2 linked regions of the Pedobacter ginsengisoli genome follow. The protein of the gene in region 1 binds, or shares a complex with, the protein of each later gene. Links are inferred from orthologs where the notes say so. Each region holds a gene or a part of one and is shown in the gene's direction. Other genes may lie near its edges. The genes, in order: CPT03_RS17735 and CPT03_RS00415.

What was found.
Region 2: the proteins of CPT03_RS17735 (region 1) and CPT03_RS00415 are in contact, whole or in part, in a solved structure (PDB 8RP0), measured with the Escherichia coli proteins. The link is inferred for Pedobacter ginsengisoli from one-to-one orthologs.

The regions. Positions count from the first base shown.
Region 1 is NZ_CP024091.1:4,286,234-4,296,931, reverse strand. Bases 4,675-7,462 are described here. They hold CPT03_RS17735 (anthranilate synthase component II), read left to right. Parts: upstream 4,675-5,676; coding sequence 5,677-6,249; downstream 6,250-7,462. Other genes in these bases: hflX (GTPase HflX), read left to right, coding at 7,066-7,462; trpC (indole-3-glycerol phosphate synthase TrpC), read left to right, coding at 6,252-7,043; CPT03_RS17740 (anthranilate synthase component I family protein), read left to right, coding at 4,675-5,657. Also shown: CPT03_RS17770 (carboxypeptidase-like regulatory domain-containing protein), read right to left, coding at 1-758; CPT03_RS17765 (alpha/beta fold hydrolase), read right to left, coding at 817-1,644; CPT03_RS17760 (sigma-70 family RNA polymerase sigma factor), read left to right, coding at 1,759-2,601; CPT03_RS17755 (carboxymuconolactone decarboxylase family protein), read left to right, coding at 2,618-3,067; CPT03_RS17750 (Dabb family protein), read left to right, coding at 3,094-3,501; CPT03_RS17745 (cytochrome B), read left to right, coding at 3,586-4,020; more of CPT03_RS17740, read left to right, coding at 4,254-4,674; more of hflX, read left to right, coding at 7,463-8,256; 30S ribosome-binding factor RbfA, read left to right, coding at 8,288-8,665; CPT03_RS17715 (TonB family protein), read left to right, coding at 8,772-9,332; CPT03_RS17710 (diacylglycerol/lipid kinase family protein), read right to left, coding at 9,329-10,204; CPT03_RS17705 (App1 family protein), read left to right, coding at 10,259-10,698. UniProt on the Escherichia coli protein: Part of a heterodimeric complex that catalyzes the two-step biosynthesis of 4-amino-4-deoxychorismate (ADC), a precursor of p-aminobenzoate (PABA) and tetrahydrofolate.
Region 2 is NZ_CP024091.1:90,451-101,333, reverse strand. What follows is about bases 1-2,973. They hold CPT03_RS00415 (anthranilate synthase component I family protein), read left to right. Parts: upstream 1-846; coding sequence 847-2,100; downstream 2,101-2,973. Other genes in these bases: plsY (glycerol-3-phosphate 1-O-acyltransferase PlsY), read right to left, coding at 2,973-2,973; CPT03_RS00410 (M48 family metallopeptidase), read right to left, coding at 2,135-2,962; CPT03_RS00420 (adenylosuccinate synthase), read left to right, coding at 1-757. Also shown: more of plsY, read right to left, coding at 2,974-3,623; nadC (carboxylating nicotinate-nucleotide diphosphorylase), read right to left, coding at 3,627-4,469; CPT03_RS00395 (DUF4783 domain-containing protein), read right to left, coding at 4,505-4,975; gpmI (2,3-bisphosphoglycerate-independent phosphoglycerate mutase), read left to right, coding at 5,100-6,620; CPT03_RS00385 (hypothetical protein), read left to right, coding at 6,621-7,151; CPT03_RS00380 (tetratricopeptide repeat protein), read right to left, coding at 7,210-7,836; lon (endopeptidase La), read left to right, coding at 8,155-10,626; CPT03_RS00370 (hypothetical protein), read left to right, coding at 10,667-10,883. UniProt on the Escherichia coli protein: Part of a heterodimeric complex that catalyzes the two-step biosynthesis of 4-amino-4-deoxychorismate (ADC), a precursor of p-aminobenzoate (PABA) and tetrahydrofolate.

The DNA.
Region 1 (10,698 bases):
TTTAATGGTTGGATGTTATTCATTACTTCGTAGGTAATAAATCCTTCCTGTTTCAAATGGTTTTTATAGAGGGATCTGAAATAATGCATAAGAGATCCTTGGAAAGCTTTTTTTCTGTTTGCAAGCCAGGAGGTTTTTTCATTGTCGCTGCCTTCCAAATTTTCGAATACCGATTCGCCATCATAACTTGTAACACCTGTTTCTTTGTTGTAGCGAAAGTTTCTAAGCAGGTATTTAATTTTATAGCCAAGACTTTTGTTTTCAATAATCAGGAAATCGTCTGATGTGGCTTCCAGTATTTTCTTGTTGGTCGAAAAATCAAGAATTTCGAGGTTTAATATGGTGCATTTTTTTGCATTCTCAGATTCACCAAGAAAATTTTTAAGGAATATTTTTATGTTCTCTTTCCGCTGAGAATCATTGCCTATTACTACCTGGCGTAAAATAATTGGTTTTTCTGTTAATTGGATGTTTAATGAGGCCGGCTGATCCTGAATAATTACGTTGCTTTTTGATGAATTGTAGCCAACCATTCTAACTATGACCTGGTAGGTTCCGGGCTTTATGTTGTTAAATTTAAACTCGCCTTTTGCATTGGTGGCAGTGCCTTTTTCAGAACCATCAATAAAAATGGTGGCACCCTGCATAACTTCTTCTTTTGTATTCTTAACAGTGCCGCTAATAGTAAAAGTTTGTTGTGCTTTTAATATGCCTGCCTGCATTAAAATAATAAAGATCGAGAGCGTAATCTTTTTCATTGTTTAAGGATTATAAGAGCCTGTTAAGCTAATATAACAGAAATCCTAAAAACCTGTATCAGAAAAGAAAGTCTTCTATCATTGTTGTTACCAAATCAGGGAGCTTACTGCTTTTATTTTCGGCGCAGATTTCTCCAATATAGTCTCCATGGCCACCTGGAAGTACAGCCAGCTCGGCATTTGGTAAAGTTCGTGTTAGCTGAAGAGCGTGTTCAGGAAGTATTACATCTTTATAGCCATTAATAACAAGTGCCGGCGCCTGGATGGCTTTTATATCTGCATCGCTGATGTCTTTAAAGGCAATCATTCGTGCAACATCTCTGTTGAACATGATTTGGAGACCTTTTGGGTCTGGATTTGCTTTCAGGTAAGCTTCCTGCAATGGCTGGGGCATGTATTTGAGTTCTGCATTTTTAAAACCATCAAAGAATCCGGCAGGCATACCATCACGTTTGTAAGCAGCAGATGCAAGAACAAGCTTGTTTACCAGTTGGGGATGTCGGATAGCAATTTGCAACGCGGTGGTTCCTCCATTGCTAAAGCCCATGATGTCGGCTTTTGCAATATGCAGGTGTTTAAGTAATGCAGCTACATCATCAGCATCCTGTTCAAAACTTAAAGGACGGTCAATATCTAATGTATGCCCGTGTGCCTGTAATTCTACCGCGATTATCTTATGCTTTTTTGCCAATTCCGGAAGGATGCGTCCAAATGTAGAAGCTATAGTTGAACCCCCGCCGTGTATTAATACCAAAGGCTTGCCATTACCATGAATTTCATAATATAGTTTTAGGCCGTTTACCTCCGCATATTGCCCTGTTTGTGCACTCATTTGAAGATGGGTTATAATTAATAGAAATGTAGTGATTGTTAATGTGCGTTTCATAATTTTATTTTGATAATATAAATTTACGATCAGAATATTCGAAAATGGAGGGGTGTATGTGCCAAAATATATGGGCGATTGCGTCTTCTTTTTGTTAAATCAGAAGTAGTATTTATGAATCATTTAAGGTCTTTGCTGGCTACATATGCATACAACATTACAGGTTCTTATGAGGTGTCACAAGATATAGTTCAGGATGTCTTCTTAAAATTCTTGGAGGTAGATAGGGCTGATGTTATAAATGAAAAAGCTTACCTGGTACGTTCAGTAGTTAATATGGCTATTAATTATAAAAAGCGAAGTGAACGGGTGCAACATGAGTATCCCGGAATCTGGCTGCCGGAACCTATTGACACTAATGAGGCTGATTCTACTTTGAACAGAGAGGATGTACTTTCTTATTCCCTGATGGTACTTCTTGAGAAATTAACACCTCAACAGCGGGCAGTTTTTATTCTTAAAGAGGGTTTTGATTACAACCATGCAGAGATTGCCGAGCTATTGGAAATAACGATTAGCAACTCAAGGCAGATTTTGAAACGGGCAAAGCAATGTATACAGGAAAGAAGAAAGTTGGCTAAAAATAATGCTGAAAGGGAATTAGTCTTAAAATACAGAAATGCAATAAAGAATGGGGATGTTCGGGAATTGGAGTTGATGCTTAAGGACGATATTTCTGTAATATCTGATGGTGGAGGAAAAGTGCTTGCTGCTTTGAAACCTATTTCAGGCAGGGCGAATGTGATCCGGTTTTTGAATGGATTGCAAGCGAAATTCTTTTCGAAACGAAGTTTTAAATATGGTTTGATTAACCATCAGCAGGCAATGTTTCATTATGAAGGTGGGGTAATGGTAAGCTGTCAGATCTTTGTTTTTGAGCAAGATGAGATTGCTAATATATTTTTTATTCGAAACCCGGATAAGTTGTCACGCTTTGAGCATTCTGATTGTCTTTAAGAGAAAAGAATATTTTATGTTACGAATTAATCAGAATGAAATCCCTGAAGGATTATTTAAAGCAATGAGACAGGTACAGGATCATATCCGTAATTCCGGAATTGATCCGTTGTTAATTGAATTATTAGACACAAGAGTTTCACAGATCAATGGCTGCGCATATTGTTTAGATATGCACTCGAAAGAAGCGGTACACAAGGGAGAAACGTTACAGAGGTTGATCTCTTTATCCGTTTGGAGAGAGACGAACTATTATACACCTAAAGAAAGGGCTGTATTGGCTTTTGCTGAAAGATTAACTAAACTTAAGGAAGAGAATGAATCAGATGATCTGCATGATGAGCTTAAAAAGTATTTTTCTAATGCTGAAATTGCAAATCTTTCATTAGCAGTTGCCCAGATTAATTCATGGAACAGGCTGGTTAAGTCTTTTGGAACAATAGCAGGAACATATGAAGTGAAGTAATATTTTTTTTCATAGATTTATGCATTATGAACAAGTCTAACAGAAGAAAATTTATTGGAACTGCTGCAGCTCTTGCAGTGGGGACAGCTGCAACCGCTATGCCGTTATCAAGTATGAAAAAAAATTACCCGGTGGTACACCATGTGTTTTTCTGGTTGAAAAATCCAGATTCAAAAGAAGATCGTGATAAATTGGTTGCTGGTGTGAAAGCACTTTCAAAGATCCCGACTGTAAAAGAATTACACGTAGGTGTTGTGGCCAGCACTGAACAACGTGATGTTATTGATAGTAGCTGGGGAGTATCTGAACTAATGTTTTTTAGTGATCTGGAAGGTCAGGCAACCTATCAAACACATCCAATACACCTTGAATTTATAAAAAACCATAGCCATTTATGGGAGAAAGTGATCGTGTATGATGCAGTTGAGGCTTAAAATAGAATCATTTTAAATATCAATTAGTAATTGGCTATTACATAAAGCATAAAGTAATTACTTAAGTTTGAAAGAAAAACTGTTATGAATTTTTATCACATTTTAAAGAGCGCACACTCAGGCTGGCGTTATCTTGTCTTGATTTTATTGGTATTGGCAATAATAACTGCAATTGCAGGATGGCTTGGCAAAAAACCTTATACAGAAGGAAATAGAAAACTTAATGTGTTTACTTTAATTTTTGTGCATACCCAAATTTTATTTGGCCTGGTGTTGTATTTTGTGAGCCCACTGGTTGAAGCAGGGATCAGATATTGGAAAATGGAGCATATTGGGATGATGATTTTTGCAGCTATTTTAGTGACTGTAGGTAACGCAAGATCGAAAAGAGGGGATGACCCGTCGGTTAAACACCGTACCATAGCGCTTTATTTTGGATTGGCTTTAATAGTAATTGTAGCATCAATTATTCAGATGACTATGGTAGATCCTAGCCGTAGTTTTTTTGGAGTTTCATAAATTTCACAATTTAATTTTGTTTAGTAAGATTTATTTATATTTTTGTTGCACATGATTAACAATATACATACTTGGCAATGGCGTGGTAACTTTGAAAAGAGTTTCGTCGTAACCTTGTGTACCTTATAGTTTATCAACCTAAACCAAACCACATTGTAAAACCCGACGTAACCACACGCCGGGTTTTTTTATGATCCGGCAATTTGAATAAATGAATTGAAAAAAATGTTATTATGAATAATTATACCATTAATACAACTTATAAAAAGAGACTTGCAGATACCACTACTCCGGTAAGTATTTACCTGAGACTGAGAGATGTATTCCCAAATACAATTTTATTGGAAAGCTCGGACTACCATAGCCGGGAGAACTCTATGAGTTATGTGTGCGCCGAACCTGTTGCAGGTATTATTCTGCAGGATGGTGTGCTTTCTTCTTACTTTCCTGATGGGCGGAAAGAGGAGAAAACCGAGTTTGTGCTAACCGAAGAAATAGATAGCTTTAAAGCTGCTTTTACACCGGATGTAATTGATGGAAACAGGCATATTTCGAGTGGGTTATTTGGGTATTTTACATGGAGTGCCGTGCAGCATTTTGAAGACATTTCTTTTTCTGCAGAAACTCCGCGGGACGAAGAGATCCCAACAATGCAGTATCATATTTACAGGTATATTATCGCTATTGATCATTTTCGTAATGAGATCACACTGTTTAAAAACAGATTTAATGGTGATGACAATGAGGACCTGGAAAAGATGGAATATATTATTCAGAATAAAAATTATCCTGAATATAGTTTTAAAACCAATGGTGAAGAAAATTCTAACCTGACAAATGAGGACTTCATGAACATGGTTGATAAACTTAAGAAGCATATATTGCGCGGAGATGTTTTTCAGATTGTTCCATCAAGGGCATACAATCAGGCTTTTTTAGGGGATGAATTTAATGTTTACAGGTGTTTAAGATCTATAAATCCATCGCCGTATCTTTTTTATTTTGACTACGGAAGCTTTAAGCTTTTTGGCTCATCGCCCGAAGCTCAAATTACAATAAAGAATAATGAAGCCAATATTTTTCCTATTGCAGGTACATTTAAACGCACAGGAAATGATGTAGAGGATGCCGAACAAGCAAAGAAACTGGAAGAGGACCCTAAAGAAAGTGCTGAGCATGTTATGTTGGTAGATTTGGCAAGAAATGACCTTAGCAGGCATTGCAGCGGTGTTCAGGTTAAATCTTTTAAAGAAGTTCAATACTATTCTCATCTGATCCACCTGGTTTCTAAAGTGAGTGGCAACCTGCAGGAAAATGTATCTGCATTTAAGGTTGTGGCCGATACTTATCCGGCAGGAACATTAAGTGGGGCCCCTAAGTACAGGGCTATGCAGTTAATTGATGAGAATGAAGGCCTTGGAAGAAACTTTTATGCAGGAGCACTTGGGTACATGGGTTTTAATGATGAGTTTAATCATTGCATCATGATCAGGACATTTATGAGCAAGAATAATCTGCTCCATTATAGAGCAGGTGCCGGTATTGTTGCCGACTCCGTTCCTGAAAATGAACTAAATGAAGTAAATAATAAAATTGCTGCTTTGCGCAGGGCAATTGAAATGGCTACGCAAATTTAAGATGGAGAATAATAAGATCATGCAAAAGAAAGTTTTGGTTATAGATAATTACGATTCGTTTACCTATAACCTGGTGCATTTAGTAAATGAATTAGGCAGGGATGTTGAAGTGTGGAGGAATGATAAATTTGAGCTGGCTGATGTTGAGCAGTATGATAAGATTTTACTTTCGCCAGGACCGGGGATACCTGAAGAGGCCGGCTTATTACTTGATGTAATTAAAACCTACGCACCTACCAAGAGTATTTTTGGTGTTTGCCTGGGTCAGCAGGCTATTGCTGAAGCATTTGGGGGAAGTTTGTTGAATTTAGGACGGCCAATGCATGGAATTGCAACGCCGATTACAGTGCTGGATAAAGGTGAACTTTTATTTAAATACTGCCCTGATGTAATTAAAGTTGGCCGCTACCACTCATGGGTTGTGAGTAACAATGGGCTGCCTGATTGTTTTGTTGTTACAGCAAGTGATGATACGGGAGAGATTATGGCTTTAAGACATAAAACACTTGATGTGCGTGGTGTACAATTCCATCCGGAAAGTGTACTTACAGAGTATGGAAAACAAATGATGCAGAACTGGTTAGAAAGTTAAATATGAATATTTTAGATAAAATTGTACTGAGAAAGAAGGAAGAGGTGGCTTTGGCTAAGCAGAATGTTTCTGTTAAACAGCTGGAGAGTGCACTGCACTTTGAACGCAATCCATATTCTTTTAAAGAGTTTTTATTGGCGGCAGACCGCACGGGTATTATTGCTGAGTTTAAGCGCCAGTCTCCATCTAAAGGAGTTATTAATGACAAAGTTACAGTTACTGATGTCACTACAGCTTATGCTTCAGCAGGCGCTTCAGCATTGTCTGTGCTAACGGATACAGATTTCTTTGGCGGTCATCAGCAGGATTTGCTGGAAGCCAGGGCTTCGAACAATATTCCTATTCTGAGAAAAGATTTTATGATTGATGAGTACCAGGTTTTTGAGGCGAAGGCATGGGGTGCTGATATCATTTTATTGATTGCGGCTATACTTACCCCTAAGGAAATTGCTACTTTAGCGGGAAGGGCTAAGGGTTTAGGCCTTAATGTGCTGTTGGAAGTTCATAATCAAGAAGAACTGGAAAGGAGCATTTGCAAAGACCTTGATGCAATAGGTGTTAATAACAGAAATCTTGCTGATTTTACAGTAAATATTCAGACTTCTTTTGATCTTGCTGATCAGATTCCTGCTGATTTTATGAAGATATCTGAAAGTGCTATTAGTGACACAAATACAATTAAACTATTGAAACATGCAGGATTTAATGGCTTTTTAATTGGCGAAAATTTCATGAAAACTGAGAATCCGGGACTTGCAATCAGAGAGTTTGTCAGTGAATTGATCTCGGTATAACTTTTGTATCTTTGTATTTTACATGGGAAAACAGAAATATTACGACACGGCGGTGAAGCCGGAACGGGCAGTACTTGTAGGAGTAATCAGGCCTGGTGAAAAGCCAGAGGAAACCAGGGAGTACCTGGATGAGCTTGCTTTTCTGGTAGATACGGCAGGGGGGATTGTGGAACATGAATTTACGCAGAAGATGCTTAAACCTGACCGTGCAACTTTTGTAGGGACAGGGAAATTGGAAGAAATACAGGCTTACGTAAAGTCTGAAGAGATAGATATGGTTGTTTTTGATGATGAACTTTCGCCATCACAACTAAGAAACATTGAACGGGAACTGCAGGTTAAAATATTGGACCGTAGTAACCTGATCCTTGATATTTTTGCCGGCAGGGCACAAACTGCACAGGCTAAAACGCAGGTGGAACTGGCTCAGTTGCAATACCTGCTACCCAGACTTACCCGCTTGTGGACTCACTTGGAGCGCCAAAAAGGTGGTATTGGTATGAGAGGACCAGGTGAGACGCAGATTGAGAGTGACAGAAGGATGATTCTTGAGAAGATCTCTCTTTTAAAAACCAGACTTACCCAGATTGACAGACAAAACGAAACGCAAAGAAAGAACCGTGGACAACTGATCAGGGTTGCTCTTGTTGGTTATACCAACGTAGGGAAATCAACGATTATGAACATGCTTTCTAAATCTGAAGTGTTTGCTGAAAACAAACTATTCGCAACCTTGGATACTACGGTGAGAAAGGTGGTTATTGAAAACCTGCCGTTTTTACTTTCAGATACAGTTGGATTTATCAGAAAATTGCCTCACCATTTGGTTGAATGTTTTAAATCGACACTTGATGAAGTTCGTGAAGCAGACGTGTTAATTCATGTTGTAGATGTTTCGCATCCTAATTTTGAAGATCAGATCAATGTGGTGAATGAGACTTTAAAAGATCTGGGTGCAAGAGATAAGGAGACCATTATGGTGTTTAACAAAATGGATGCTTATGTAAGCCCTGAGCCTGATCATGAGGATGAGGAAAGAGCAGTGCTTACTCTTGATGATTTTAAGCGTAGCTGGATGGCAAATCATAATGCTCCTGCATTATTTATATCTGCCCTGCATAAAGAGAATCTAGAGGAATTTAAACAGTTATTATACGATAAGGTTGTTGCTTTACATGTAGATCGCTATCCTTACGATAAATTGTTATATTAATTAATGCCGTTAAAGAAGAAAGAGAAAAATTATGGAAAGTAAACGTCAACAGAAATTTGCCGGGGTGTTACAAGAGGAATTAGCTGCCATTTTTCAGCGCGAAGGCTCTGCATATTTACCCAATACACTGGTTACTATTACTAAGGTCCGTGTTTCTCCGGATTTGGCGGTGGCAAAGGTTTATTTAAGTTTTTTAAATACAAGCAATACAACCTTATCTGTGGCTGAAGTAAATTCACATGCCAGTGAGATCAGATACAAGCTGGGTGCACGCATCCGTCATCAGGCTCGTGTGATTCCTACGCTTACCTTCTTTGTGGATGATACCAATGAGTATGTAGAGCATATGGATAAGTTATTTGATAAAATATCAAGGGACCGTAAGGAGACGGATGAAGAAGCCGATTAAAATACGTAAATTGGTATATGTTAAAGATTCTCATAGCATTACTTTTGTTATTGGGGCTAAATGTTAAGGCTCAGCCAACTTTAAAGGGGGGCTAGAATCGTTTGTAGTGAATAATAAGATTTATCCTCAGTATTCTTTCCAAAACTGTATTGATGGCACTGTTACCATAAGCTTTAAACTTAATAAGGCTGGCGAGGTGTATTTTTCTAAAATTCAAAAAGGCATAGGAACTGATCTGGACGATGAAGCACTGCGATTAATCCGTTTAAGTAGCGGTAAATGGATAGTTCCGGAAGATCATGATACTACGGTATCTGTTGTGGTGCCAATAAACTTTAAATTGTCAGGTGCCAATTGCCAAAATAAAAGCCCAAAAGAAATAAAGCAGGCAATAGAAATCTATAAAACCAATGTGGGTATGACGGATGCCGTGCTTAATTTTTACAGACACAAGGCTAATGGAAAATTTACTGCTGACGAAGAACAAAGAATTTTAGCTTTAAAGGCGAGCCTTGGCTATGATGAGGAATATATGAAAATGAGGATAAATGATGGGTTGAGGAAGCTGAAGCAAAAGGATAAACAGGGGGCCTGTGAAGATTTTATGTTTGTTAAAAACATGGGATATGATTTGGCAGACGAGCAGATTGCGAAATATTGTAATTAAACAATAATATTAATTGCTGCGGGAATTATGTTGGCCTCAATTCTGCTTACCTTGCCCATGTATTCTCCATCGACCTGAAAATGTGCCTTATGTTTCGTTTTGATATTGAGGCTGGTTGTTTGAAAAGATTCGATATTCTTAGGGTTTAAAGCCATATTGGTAAACCTGAGTTTTAGAATCTCCATTACTGAATATTCTTTTACCAGGATTACTTCAAAAAAATCATCGTCGAGTTTCCCTTTTGGATTGATTTTTACGCCTGTGCCGTACATTGTTGCATTTGCAATAACTACCATTGCAGCTTCTGAACGAATGGTTTTATCTTTTACCTTAATCAATACTTCCATTTTATGATGGCTCCAAAGTGCTTTCCATGCAGCTTTGGTATATCCCCACATTCCACGCTGCGGGAGATCATTAAATTTTTTAACGATGTAGGCGTTAAAACCAATATCAGCAAGATGAATGCATAACTCATTGTTTACAGTTACAGCATGTATTTTTTTTGACTGGCCGTTTACTGTCACATCCAGCGATTCTTTAATGGTTACCGGTATCCCTAATTCTTTAGCCATACCATTTGCAGACCCCGCAGGTATAATGCCCATTGGTGTTTCTGTTTGGAGTAAGCACTCTGCAACCAGCTTAATTGTTCCATCGCCACCTACGGCTATAACCCGGTCGGCATTTGAATCGGTTATTATGCTTTTGACTTTGTCGAGCGAGCAGTTTAATGTTAATGTGTAAAGCTGAGCAGTATGCTCTAATGTTTCAAAATAGTCACTTATAACATCGCAGAAATTGATCTCGCCATTCCCAGATCCCGGATTAATAATAAAAAGCAATTTCATTGGAATAGTTTTGTCGGCCATTACATTTTCTTTAATATCACAAACAACTTTAGTATTGCTCTGTTTTAATTATTAATGAAAAAATCTGTAAGCGTTAAAGTATATCATGGATACGGACACACCCATAACCTTGTTGTATATGGCCATGTATTTAAGTTCAGGGCCAGAACCATGCAGGGTTTTAGTAATAATTTGTTCGTTAACATTATCCATTTGCTAAAGTTATTTGTACTTAAACCATATCCTCATGTACAGGTCCGGCTAACTTTTAATGAGCAGGAAGTATATCATAAAACGGAGTATGATGGTTTTTTTAAATTTGAATGGGCGGCAAATAAAAATGTAGATGCAGGTTGGCATGGCGTAAAAATAGAAGCTCTAGATAAGGATGGAAACATGATAGGGATGGGGATGGGGCAGATTTTTGTACCGCACATTACCCAGTTTGCCTTTATTTCTGATATTGACGATACAGTGATGGTATCTCATTCGGCAACTATTAGAAGAAGATTAAG
Region 2 (10,883 bases), 4.2 Mb from region 1 along the record:
TTCTCATTATGATTTTGAATATGACCTTACTGAAAAAGAAGCTGCCTTTTTTGAAGCGATTGATTTCATTAAAAACATCCCTCATGTTGACAGTGAGCATTTTGTTAACGGATATTTAAAAGAAGGAAAAACAGTTCTTGCTGAAGGTGCACAAGGAACTTTATTAGATGTTGATTTTGGATCTTATCCTTTTGTAACTTCTTCTAACACTACTACTGCTGGTGCTTGTACCGGCTTAGGTATTGCCCCTAATAAAGTTGGAAGTGTTTATGGTATTTTTAAAGCTTATTGTACAAGAGTTGGTGGCGGTCCATTCCCTACTGAACTTGATGATGAAGTTGGAGAAACCTTGCGTAAGGTAGGTCATGAATTTGGTGCAACAACTGGTCGTGCGCGCAGATGTGGATGGATAGATCTTCCGGCACTTAAATATGCAATTATGCTTAATGGTGTTACTGAATTAATTATGATGAAAGCTGACGTATTAGACGGCTTTGATACTATTTATGCCTGCACACATTATGAGCACAATGGTGAAACTATTGATTACATGCCATACGATATTATAACGGTAAAACCTACACCGGTTTTAAAAGCTATAGATGGCTGGAAAACTGATGTTACTAAGGTAAGTAAGGTTGAAGAGATACCTGCTAAACTTAGCGAATACATCGCTTTCTTAGAAAAAGAACTGGAAGTTCCGATTAAATATCTTTCTGTTGGACCTGACAGGGTACAAACACTTGTTTTGAATTAATTTCTCTGAAATAAAATTGAAAAAGGCGGCTATTTGTCGCCTTTTTTCGTTTATGCTATTCTGATATTCTATACATTTGCGCAAACAAAATGAAAGTACAGGATTTAGATTCGTTTAAAGAAAAAGCACTGCAATGGGCCAGCCTATTTGATGTTTGCTGTTGCTATGATTCGAATAACTATCCCGACTCCTATGGAGAATTCGACTTTCTGCTGGCAGTTGGGGTTAGCGAGTCAATTAATCTTAAATACGGCGCTGCTTTTGATACCCTAAAAGAGTTTTATGATGCCAGAAGATGCTGGATGTTTGGGCTGCTTAGTTACGAGCTCAAAAATGAGGTTGAACAACTAAGTTCAAAGAACTCTGACAACCTTAATTTTCCTGATTTATTTTTCTTTGTTCCCCAATATCTGATTACAGTGATTAAAGGTGAGGTAAAAATTGTCCTTGGTGATGAATCAGCGCTAAATCAAATTGAGGGGTTTAATAGTAATGAACCAGAAATCCACTCAGATATTGCAATCCAAAGTAAACTATCCAAAGAGCTTTACATCAAAACTGTTAAAGAGCTTCAAGGACACATTATTAGAGGCGACATCTATGAGATTAATTTTTGCCAGGAGTTTTTTGCTGAACATGCACACATAAATCCCTTAAATATTTATACAAAGTTAAAAAAGGTATCACCTACTCCGTTCTCTGGTTTTTTTAAAATAAATGATCAATATATACTATCTGCAAGTCCAGAAAGGTTTTTATGTAAACGGGGGAATAAACTGATCTCACAGCCAATTAAAGGTACTGCAAGAAGAAGTAGCAATATAAAAGAAGATGAACTTATAAAGCTAAATCTGCAAAATGATGCTAAAGAACAGGCAGAAAATGTAATGATTGTTGATCTGGTTAGAAACGATCTGACCAAAAGTGCCGTGAAGGGCAGTGTTATGGTTGAAGAACTTTTTGGCATTTATGGCTTTGCCCAGGTTTATCAAATGATATCAACAGTTACCTGTCAGCTAGATCCGGAAGTACATTTTATTGATGCAATAAAAAATGCTTTCCCTATGGGTTCCATGACCGGAGCACCGAAAATAAAGGCAATGGAATTGATAGAGGAGTATGAATTTAGTTGTCGTGGCGCTTACTCTGGAACGTTTGGATACATAACTCCTGATGGAGACTTTGATTTTAATGTGATCATCAGAAGTATCCTTTATCAATCGTTATCAAAGTACCTTTCTTTTCAGGTTGGAGGTGCCATTACATATGCATCTAACGCCGCTGCCGAATATGAAGAGTGTATGCTTAAAGCATCTGCAATAATACAAACTCTTGAAAACTAAAAAGCCTGAATCGTAGTGAAACAGGCTTTTTGGTTTATTTTATTGGTTTCCCCGTTGTAGATTTATAATATTTCTGTGCTTCGGGTATGCTTCTCTGTATTTGTGCTATCCTTGTAGCGTCACTAGGGTGGGTGCTTAAAAATTCTGGTGGTTTCTGGCTACCTTGAGAGGCTGTGGCCATTCTTTGCCAGAAGGTAGTTGCACTTTGAGGATTATACCCCGCCATTGCCATAAAAATAAGACCTAGTCTATCAGCTTCCAGCTCCTGATTACGGGAATAGTTAAGCATTACCAAAGGTGTGCCTACTCCGTAAAGTGTGTTAAATACAGATTGTGTTTTTGAATTTTTTGATAAAGCCACATTTCCTGCTACGCCTATACCTTGCGAAACCATTTGCTGCGACATACGCTCAGCTGAATGCCCTGCAATGGCATGGGCAATTTCATGTCCCATTACGGTTGCTAAACCAGCATCATCCTGGGTAACTGGTAATAATCCGGTATAAACTACAATCTTCCCCCCTGGCATACACCAGGCGTTCATTTCTTTATTTTCTACAACATTTACTTCCCATTTATAATCCTTAATTAAATCTGCATAACCATTGTTATTCATATAACTTTTCACAGATAAAATAAGACTATTACCCACACGTTTAACACGTTGTGCCTGGGCATTTGTTGAGGGCAATACCGCTGTTTTGTTTTCGGTAAGGAATTCTGAGTATGCCTGAAAAGCCATAGGTAATACCTGATCATCGCTCACCAGATTTAATCTGCTTCTTCCAGTTAAAGGAACAGTAGAGCATGAGGAAAACGCCAGCCCTATTGCCGTTACTCCTATTATTAATATCTTTTTCATTAGGTTAAGGTTAGTTAATTTGTCGTTTTTTAAACAGATAAACTTTTGATTCTTTGCCTTTGAGCAGGCGTTCAAGGTTTTTTTGGTGTGTTACTAAAATAAGTATGCAAACACACATACCATATAAAACCTCGGACTTTACTGACGAATGAATTATGAACACTATACTTAATGGGAAGGTAAATCCTGCACAAATAGAACTTAGAGAAACATATTTAGTTGCCAGTAATACTACTACAAATACAAGAACACAAAACATTGCTGCAGTAAAGTTAACTGCCAAAATCATTCCAAAAAGAGTTGCCACTCCCTTCCCACCTCTAAATCCGGCAAAAATAGGGAACAAATGACCCATTACGGCAGTAACACCGAGTGCGAGCTCGTAATTAATAAACTGGGAAGAATTTTGAGGGCCAGTAACTGAAAGACCTATAAAGTATGCAAGCTTTGTTGCTGTATAACCTTTAGCAATATCTATTGTCATTACAGCTATACCTGCTTTTTTGCCTAATACCCTGAAGGTATTGGTTGCGCCGGCATTACCACTTCCATATTCTCTGACATCTACACCATAAAACGCCTGGCCAAGCCAAACCGCTGTTGGTATAGAACCAAACAGGTATGCCAAAACAACTGCTGCAATAGAATAGATGGAAATCATAACCTAAAAGGCTTTTAAACTCATGTCTAAACTCTTCACAGAATGGGTTAATGCCCCCATGGAAATAAAATCTACTCCACAAGCAGCGTATTCTGCAACATTTTCTTCGGTAATACCTCCGGAGGCCTCCGTAATGTACTTACCATTAATTGTTTTAACGGCCTCTTTAAGATCAGCAAAGGTAAAATTATCAAGCATAATCCTGTTTACTTTACCATTTTTTAGAACTTCGTCCAGCTCAGACAAGTTCCTTACTTCAATCTCTATATCAAGTGCCTTGTTGTTATCTTTTAGGTACTGATTGGCAGAATTAATGGCATTAGCAATACCACCTGCATAGTCAACATGATTGTCTTTAATTAAAATCATATCATACAAGCCAATTCGATGGTTTACACCGCCTCCAATCCTTACTGCCCATTTCTCCAGATATCTCAATCCCGGAGTAGTCTTTCTTGTATCTAATAGTTTTGTTTTATAGTTGCCTATAAGCTTAACTACATGATCTGTTTTTGTTGCAATACCGCTCATGCGCTGCATACAATTTAAAACTAAACGCTCGGCCAGTAAAATTGAATGTGTACTACCTGATACCGTTAAAACAATATCACCATATTTGACAGCGGCACCGTCTTTAATAAATGTTTCTACAATTAATCTAGGGTCAATATGGTTAAAGATTGCCAATGCCAATTCTACTCCGGCAACTATTCCATCTTCCTTAATTAGCAGTTTTGCTTTCCCCTGGGCATTTGCAGGAATGGTTGACAAGGAGGTATGATCTCCGTCGCCCAAATCTTCCGCAACTGCATTTTTTATAAATTGATCTATGATTAGCTTATCCAAAACTTAAATTTAAACCCAAAAATAGCATTTTACAACTATTTCTCAGTCTCAATTCTTAATTCAGTAATAAAAAAAGCATTGCCTGCCTTTTTCATTGTAATGGAAACTCTGAAAGTTCCATTTTTTGTGACAAGAGAAAGTGCTCCATACCTGTAATTTGGGTTAGTATTTAACCGATGGATTACCGATGATTTTACAGGAATATATTTAGTGAAAAAACTTCTTAATATTTGTTCAGCTTGTGCTTTTGAATATACATCTTCTTCATCGATTATAATTAAATCGACAGAAGGAGAAAAATGAGAAGCTATTTCTTTTGAATTTCCAGCTTTAAAATTTGTTGATAAACCATCAATAATATCGCCTTGAAGAGCCGCAAAAGAGGAAAAGTGAACAAAAAAAATCAGTAATGAAAGTAAGGGCTTCATAATCTCTAAATAGCTAATGCCTATTATTGCACATAAACTATGCCATAAAAGCCATTTAAAACATAAACCACTAGCCATATGATGTTATAAAATTATTGACATGTTCTTGTAAAAAGAGACAAATATTGATATGAATTGCAATTAGGTTCAAAAAAAAGACACAATAGACTTATCTTTGTTAATAAACGAAAAGTAGACAATAATGAATAATAAAAAACTAGTATTACTTATCCTTGATGGTTGGGGTTATGGAAAAAAAGACAAATCTGATGCTGCTTATGCTGCCAACACTCCTTTCTTTGATTCCCTGCTAAAAAATTATCCTAACTCAAAGCTTGAAGCTTCGGGAGAAGCTGTTGGTTTGCCGGCAGGACAAATGGGCAACTCCGAAGTTGGCCATATGAACCTTGGTGCCGGACGAGTGGTATATCAGGAGCTCGGACGAATCAACAAAGCAATAAGCGATAGAACCTTGCATCAGAATGAGGTTTTACTAGATGCTTTTAATTATGCTAAAAAGAATAACAAACAAGTTCACTTTATTGGACTAGTTTCGGATGGAGGTGTTCATGCCCATATTAACCACTTAAAGGCATTATGTGATGCAGCGGACGAACAAGGTTTGAAAGATGTATTTGTACATGCTTTTTTAGATGGAAGAGATACAGATCCTAACTCGGGATTAAACTTTATAAAAGACCTTAATCAGCACTTAGAAACCTCTTCAGCTAAAATAGCCAGTTTAATTGGTCGCTATTATGCAATGGATAGAGATACCAGATGGGAAAGAGTTAAATTAGCGTATGATCTACTTACAAAAGGAGTAGGCGAACCTACAAACAACCCTATTGCCGCAATTGAGCAATCGTACAGCAACGGTATAACTGATGAATTCATTAAGCCGGTTGTAATTACAAAAGCAGATGGTTTGCCTGTTGCAACAATACAACCAGATGATGTTGTAATCTGTTTCAATTACAGGACAGACAGAGGAAGGGAAATAACTTCGGTATTAAGCCAAACTGATTACCCTGATTTTGGAATGCATAAACTACCATTGTACTATGTAACAATGACAACTTATGATGAAAGTTTTGAGAATGTTAAAGTTGTATTTACAAAAGATGATCTTTCTCAAACTCTTGGAGAAGTCCTGGAAAAAAATCACAAAAACCAAATCAGAATTGCGGAAACTGAAAAATATCCTCACGTAACATTCTTCTTCTCGGGAGGAAGGGAACAAGAATTTGAAAATGAAAAAAGAATACTTGTGCCTTCTCCAAAAGTAGCAACTTATGACCTGCAACCCGAAATGAGTGCCGCAGGAATTACGGAAGCTATTTGTAAGGAATTAGAAACAGGCTGGCCTGATTTTGTTTGCTTAAACTTTGCAAACCCAGATATGGTTGGTCATACAGGAGTATTTGATGCCGTTGTTAAAGCTGTTGAAACTGCTGATCATTGCACTGAGATAGTAGTAAATAAAGGAATTGAAAATGGCTACTCTTTTATTATACTGGCAGATCATGGCAATTCTGAATATATGATAAATGGTGATGGTTCTGTTAACACCGCTCATACCACCAATCTTGTTCCTTGTATTTTAATTGATAAAGATTTCAAAACTGTTGCTGATGGTAAACTAGGAGATATTGCTCCTACCGTTTTACAAATATTAGGTATTCAAAAGCCAGAAATCATGACTGGTAACAGTTTAGTATAAATGAGAAAACCAATCTTGTTATTTTTAAGTTTTTTACTTTTTATCGGCTGTAATAATTCGGCTGATAAAAAGCAAAAAACTGACTTAAACTATTTTGACATAAAAGGCTATTTTGAGAAAGAAGTTGCACAACTAACCTTAAAAAATCCTTTAATAACCAAAACAGTTAGTGTAAATGGGGCTACAGAAAGTAAACGCATAAAAATTACTGACTGGAAAAAAGAACTTACTCTTTTTTCGGATGCTGATATTAACAGAGCTTCATGGAAAGGTTTATTTGAACTTAAAAAATCAAATGATCAGGAACTTTACTCATCCAATAATGAAAAAGTGCCTGTTAAAGAGCTGATGGTAATTTATAAAAACAATAAGGTACTGGGCATTAAAATTCTGATAAAGAATGTAAACTCATTGTATACTTCTATTGATACCTTAAGCTATTACACCGACAGCCTGTATCAGGTAAAAAAAATGCAAAACATTAAATTACTGTCTGAAAAATCCTATACAATTACCGGATCTTTCAAATAATAAAGAAGGCCAATGTAAAATAATACATTGGCCTTCTTTATTTGTGCTAATAGAGCTATTATTTTAAGCTGGTTACCTGTGCCTTTACATAATCTATTAACGATATAATGTCTTTACGTTGCGGTTGCACCAGTAATATCTTTTGAAAATCGGAAACCGAGCTATTGAATAAAGCAACACATGCTTTTTTCTCTACTGACTTTTTAATTTTATAGGACTTATAAATTCCATAATCTTTGTAGGCCAATCCTCTGTTTTGTAACAATTGAGGATCCTCCTCCCCATTTATCTCTATAGCTTTCGAAAAATCTTTAATTGCAGCAAGGTAAAAGCTCTCTCTCATCTGATTTAATGATTCTTTTGGGTCATTGGCTACATTTAACCTGGCTTTTCCTCTGTAATAGTATGCAGAATAATCTGAAGGTTTTAAAGTAAGGAAACGGCTATATGTGTTTATTGCATTTTCATAATCGCCACACTGATAGTAAGAATAGCCCAGCATTTTTAAAACGTTAGAATTATTAGGATCTTTAGTATCAGCTTTCTCTAATTGAGCCACAGCACCTTTATAATCGCCTTTTAACCATGCCTGCATTCCCAACTTATCGTAATTATTGTTTTGGGCAATACTGCTGTTGGCCGAAATAACAAGTAATACCAGAATCGTTTGCTTTAAATAGTTCATTAATTTTTATTAAAAAATAAATATATTTAGTTTTATTCAATACCCTCACAAATTTTAAAACTTTTTTTCCAGGTACCCCTTGAATATTTATATCAGGCAACTATCATACCATTTACAAATATGATATACTAAACGTTAAATAATTAAAAATATGATAAGTATCAATTTTTAATTATTATCTGACTTTTTAACATAGAAAACATGCTACTGAGCTTTTGGCACAAGAGTTGAAATTACGGGTATTAAATACAATTAATAATTTCGCAAGCGACATGCTGTCAGATTGTCGTTTTTTTAATTTTAAGAAGGACTATATTAATGAGTAAACAAGATCAGTTTGATTTTAGCAATGCACTACCTATCATAAATGAAGATACAGAGTTCTTTCCATTGATGTCTCAGCAGGACGAAGATGAAATGAACAATGAAGAAACACCAGAGGTCCTGCCCATACTCCCACTTAGAAATACAGTTTTATTTCCAGGTGTGGTTATTCCTATTACTGTAGGTAGAGATAAATCAATAAAACTAATAAAGGAAGCCTATAAAGGAAATCGCATAATTGGAGTTGTTTCTCAACGTGATGTTTCTATAGAAGACCCAACTTTTGAGCAGTTAAACAGTGTAGGTACAGTGGCCCACATTATAAAAATGCTTCAAATGCCTGATGGTAACACTACTGTAATCATTCAGGGAAAACAACGTTTTAGATTGATTGAAGAGGTTCAATCTGAGCCTTATATTAAAGTTACAATAAGTAAATTCACTGAATCAAAGCATAAGAGCGATAAAGAGTTTAAAGCTTTAGTTGCTTCTATTAAAGAGATGTCGAGCCAGATTATCCAACTGTCTCCAAACATCCCTAGCGAGGCCGGAATTGCATTAAAGAATATTGAAAGCACTTCCTTCCTTATCAACTTTATATCATCTAACATGAATGCAGATGTGTCTGACAAGCAAAAAATGCTTGAAATGACCAACCTGCGTGAACGTGCCATGATGGTAATGGAACTGTTAACACTGGAGCTTCAAATGCTTGAACTTAAAAACCAGATACAGTCAAAAGTTCGAACCGACCTTGATAAGCAACAAAGAGATTATTTCCTGAACCAGCAATTAAAAACGATACAGGAAGAACTTGGAGGTAATTCGTCTGACCTGGAATATGAAACTCTACAGACTCGGGCCAAAAAGAAAAAATGGGCGTCGCAAATTGAAAACCATTTCAACAAAGAGCTGGAGAAACTTGGAAGAATGAACCCTGCAGCTCCAGATTACTCTGTACAGATTAATTATCTGGAATTATTGCTTGATTTACCATGGAATGATTTCACTAAGGACAATTTTGACCTAAAACGTGCACAACGTATTTTGGACAAAGATCATTTTGGCCTTGAAAAGGTAAAGCAAAGAATTATTGAATATTTAGCAGTACTGAAGCTTAAACGTGATATGAAAGCCCCTATCATTTGTTTGGTAGGCCCTCCCGGAGTTGGAAAAACATCACTTGGAAAATCAATTGCCAAAGCATTGAACAGGAAATATGTTCGTATGGCACTTGGTGGGATACGAGATGAAGCGGAAATTCGCGGCCATAGAAAAACCTATATCGGTGCAATGCCGGGCAGAATAATACAGTCTATTAAAAAAGCGGGTGCTGCTAATCCGGTATTTGTTTTAGATGAGATTGATAAGGTGGGCTCTGATTTTAGAGGAGACCCTTCATCTGCCCTTTTAGAAGTATTAGACCCGGAACAAAACAATGCTTTTAATGATCACTATGTTGAAGCAGATTACGATCTATCTAATGTTCTTTTTATTGCAACAGCAAACTCTTTAAGCACTATTCAGCCAGCTTTATTGGATCGTATGGAGATTATTGAGGTAAACGGTTACACCATTGAAGAAAAGATAGAAATTGCCAAAAAGTATTTGCTTCCAAAACAAAAGGAGCAGCATGGCATCAAATCTAAAGATATTGCCCTAAAAGGAACGCTAATTGAAAAAGTGATCGAAGATTATACTCGTGAATCGGGTGTTCGTGGTTTAGAGAAAAAAATTGGTTCACTTGTACGTGGGGTAGCTACAAAAATTGCTATGGATGAAACTTATGAGCCTAATTTAAGCTCAGAAGATGTTGAGCGTATACTTGGAGCTCCAATTTATGATAAAGACTTGTACGAAGGCAATGAAGTTGCTGGTGTAGTAACAGGCCTCGCCTGGACACAAGTTGGCGGAGATATCTTGTTTATTGAAGCAAGCTTAAGTCCTGGAAAAGGGAAATTAACCTTAACAGGTAATTTGGGCGAAGTAATGAAAGAATCTGCCATTATAGCATTAGCCTACTTAAGAGCTCACGCTGATTTGTTTGGGATTGATCATTTATTGTTTGATCAATGGGATATCCATGTTCACGTTCCGGCAGGTGCAACACCTAAAGACGGGCCATCGGCAGGTATAACCATGCTAACCGCCTTAACTTCTGCTTTTACCCAACGTAAAGTAAAACCTAATTTGGCCATGACAGGGGAAATTACCTTACGTGGAAAGGTTTTACCGGTTGGAGGTATAAAAGAAAAGATACTTGCCGCCAAAAGAGCAAATATTAAAGATGTGATTCTTTGCAAATCAAATAAAAAAGACATTTTAGAAATTAAAGAAGGTTACATTAAAGATCTAAACTTCCATTATGTAACTGAAATGCAGGAGGTAATTGAGATTGCACTTACTAAGGAGAAAGTTAAAAACCCTCAAAATCTTAGTGTTAAGCCAAATCAAATTGCTAACTAGGTATTTTTTATTTAATATTGCCGGCAAACAAACCATTAAAATGAAGAAATCCATTCTGCTGCTTACTATCCTGTTTTCAACAATAGGACATAGCAGCATTTTTGCGCAGGAAAACGACCCTGCAATAAAACGAGCACAAAACATATTTATTGAATTAGGAGGGCAAGGACTTACCTTTACCGCAAATTACGATTCCCGTTTTACCAATAAAAGAGACGGATTAGGTGGAAGAGCAGGGATTGGATACTATGCTCAGG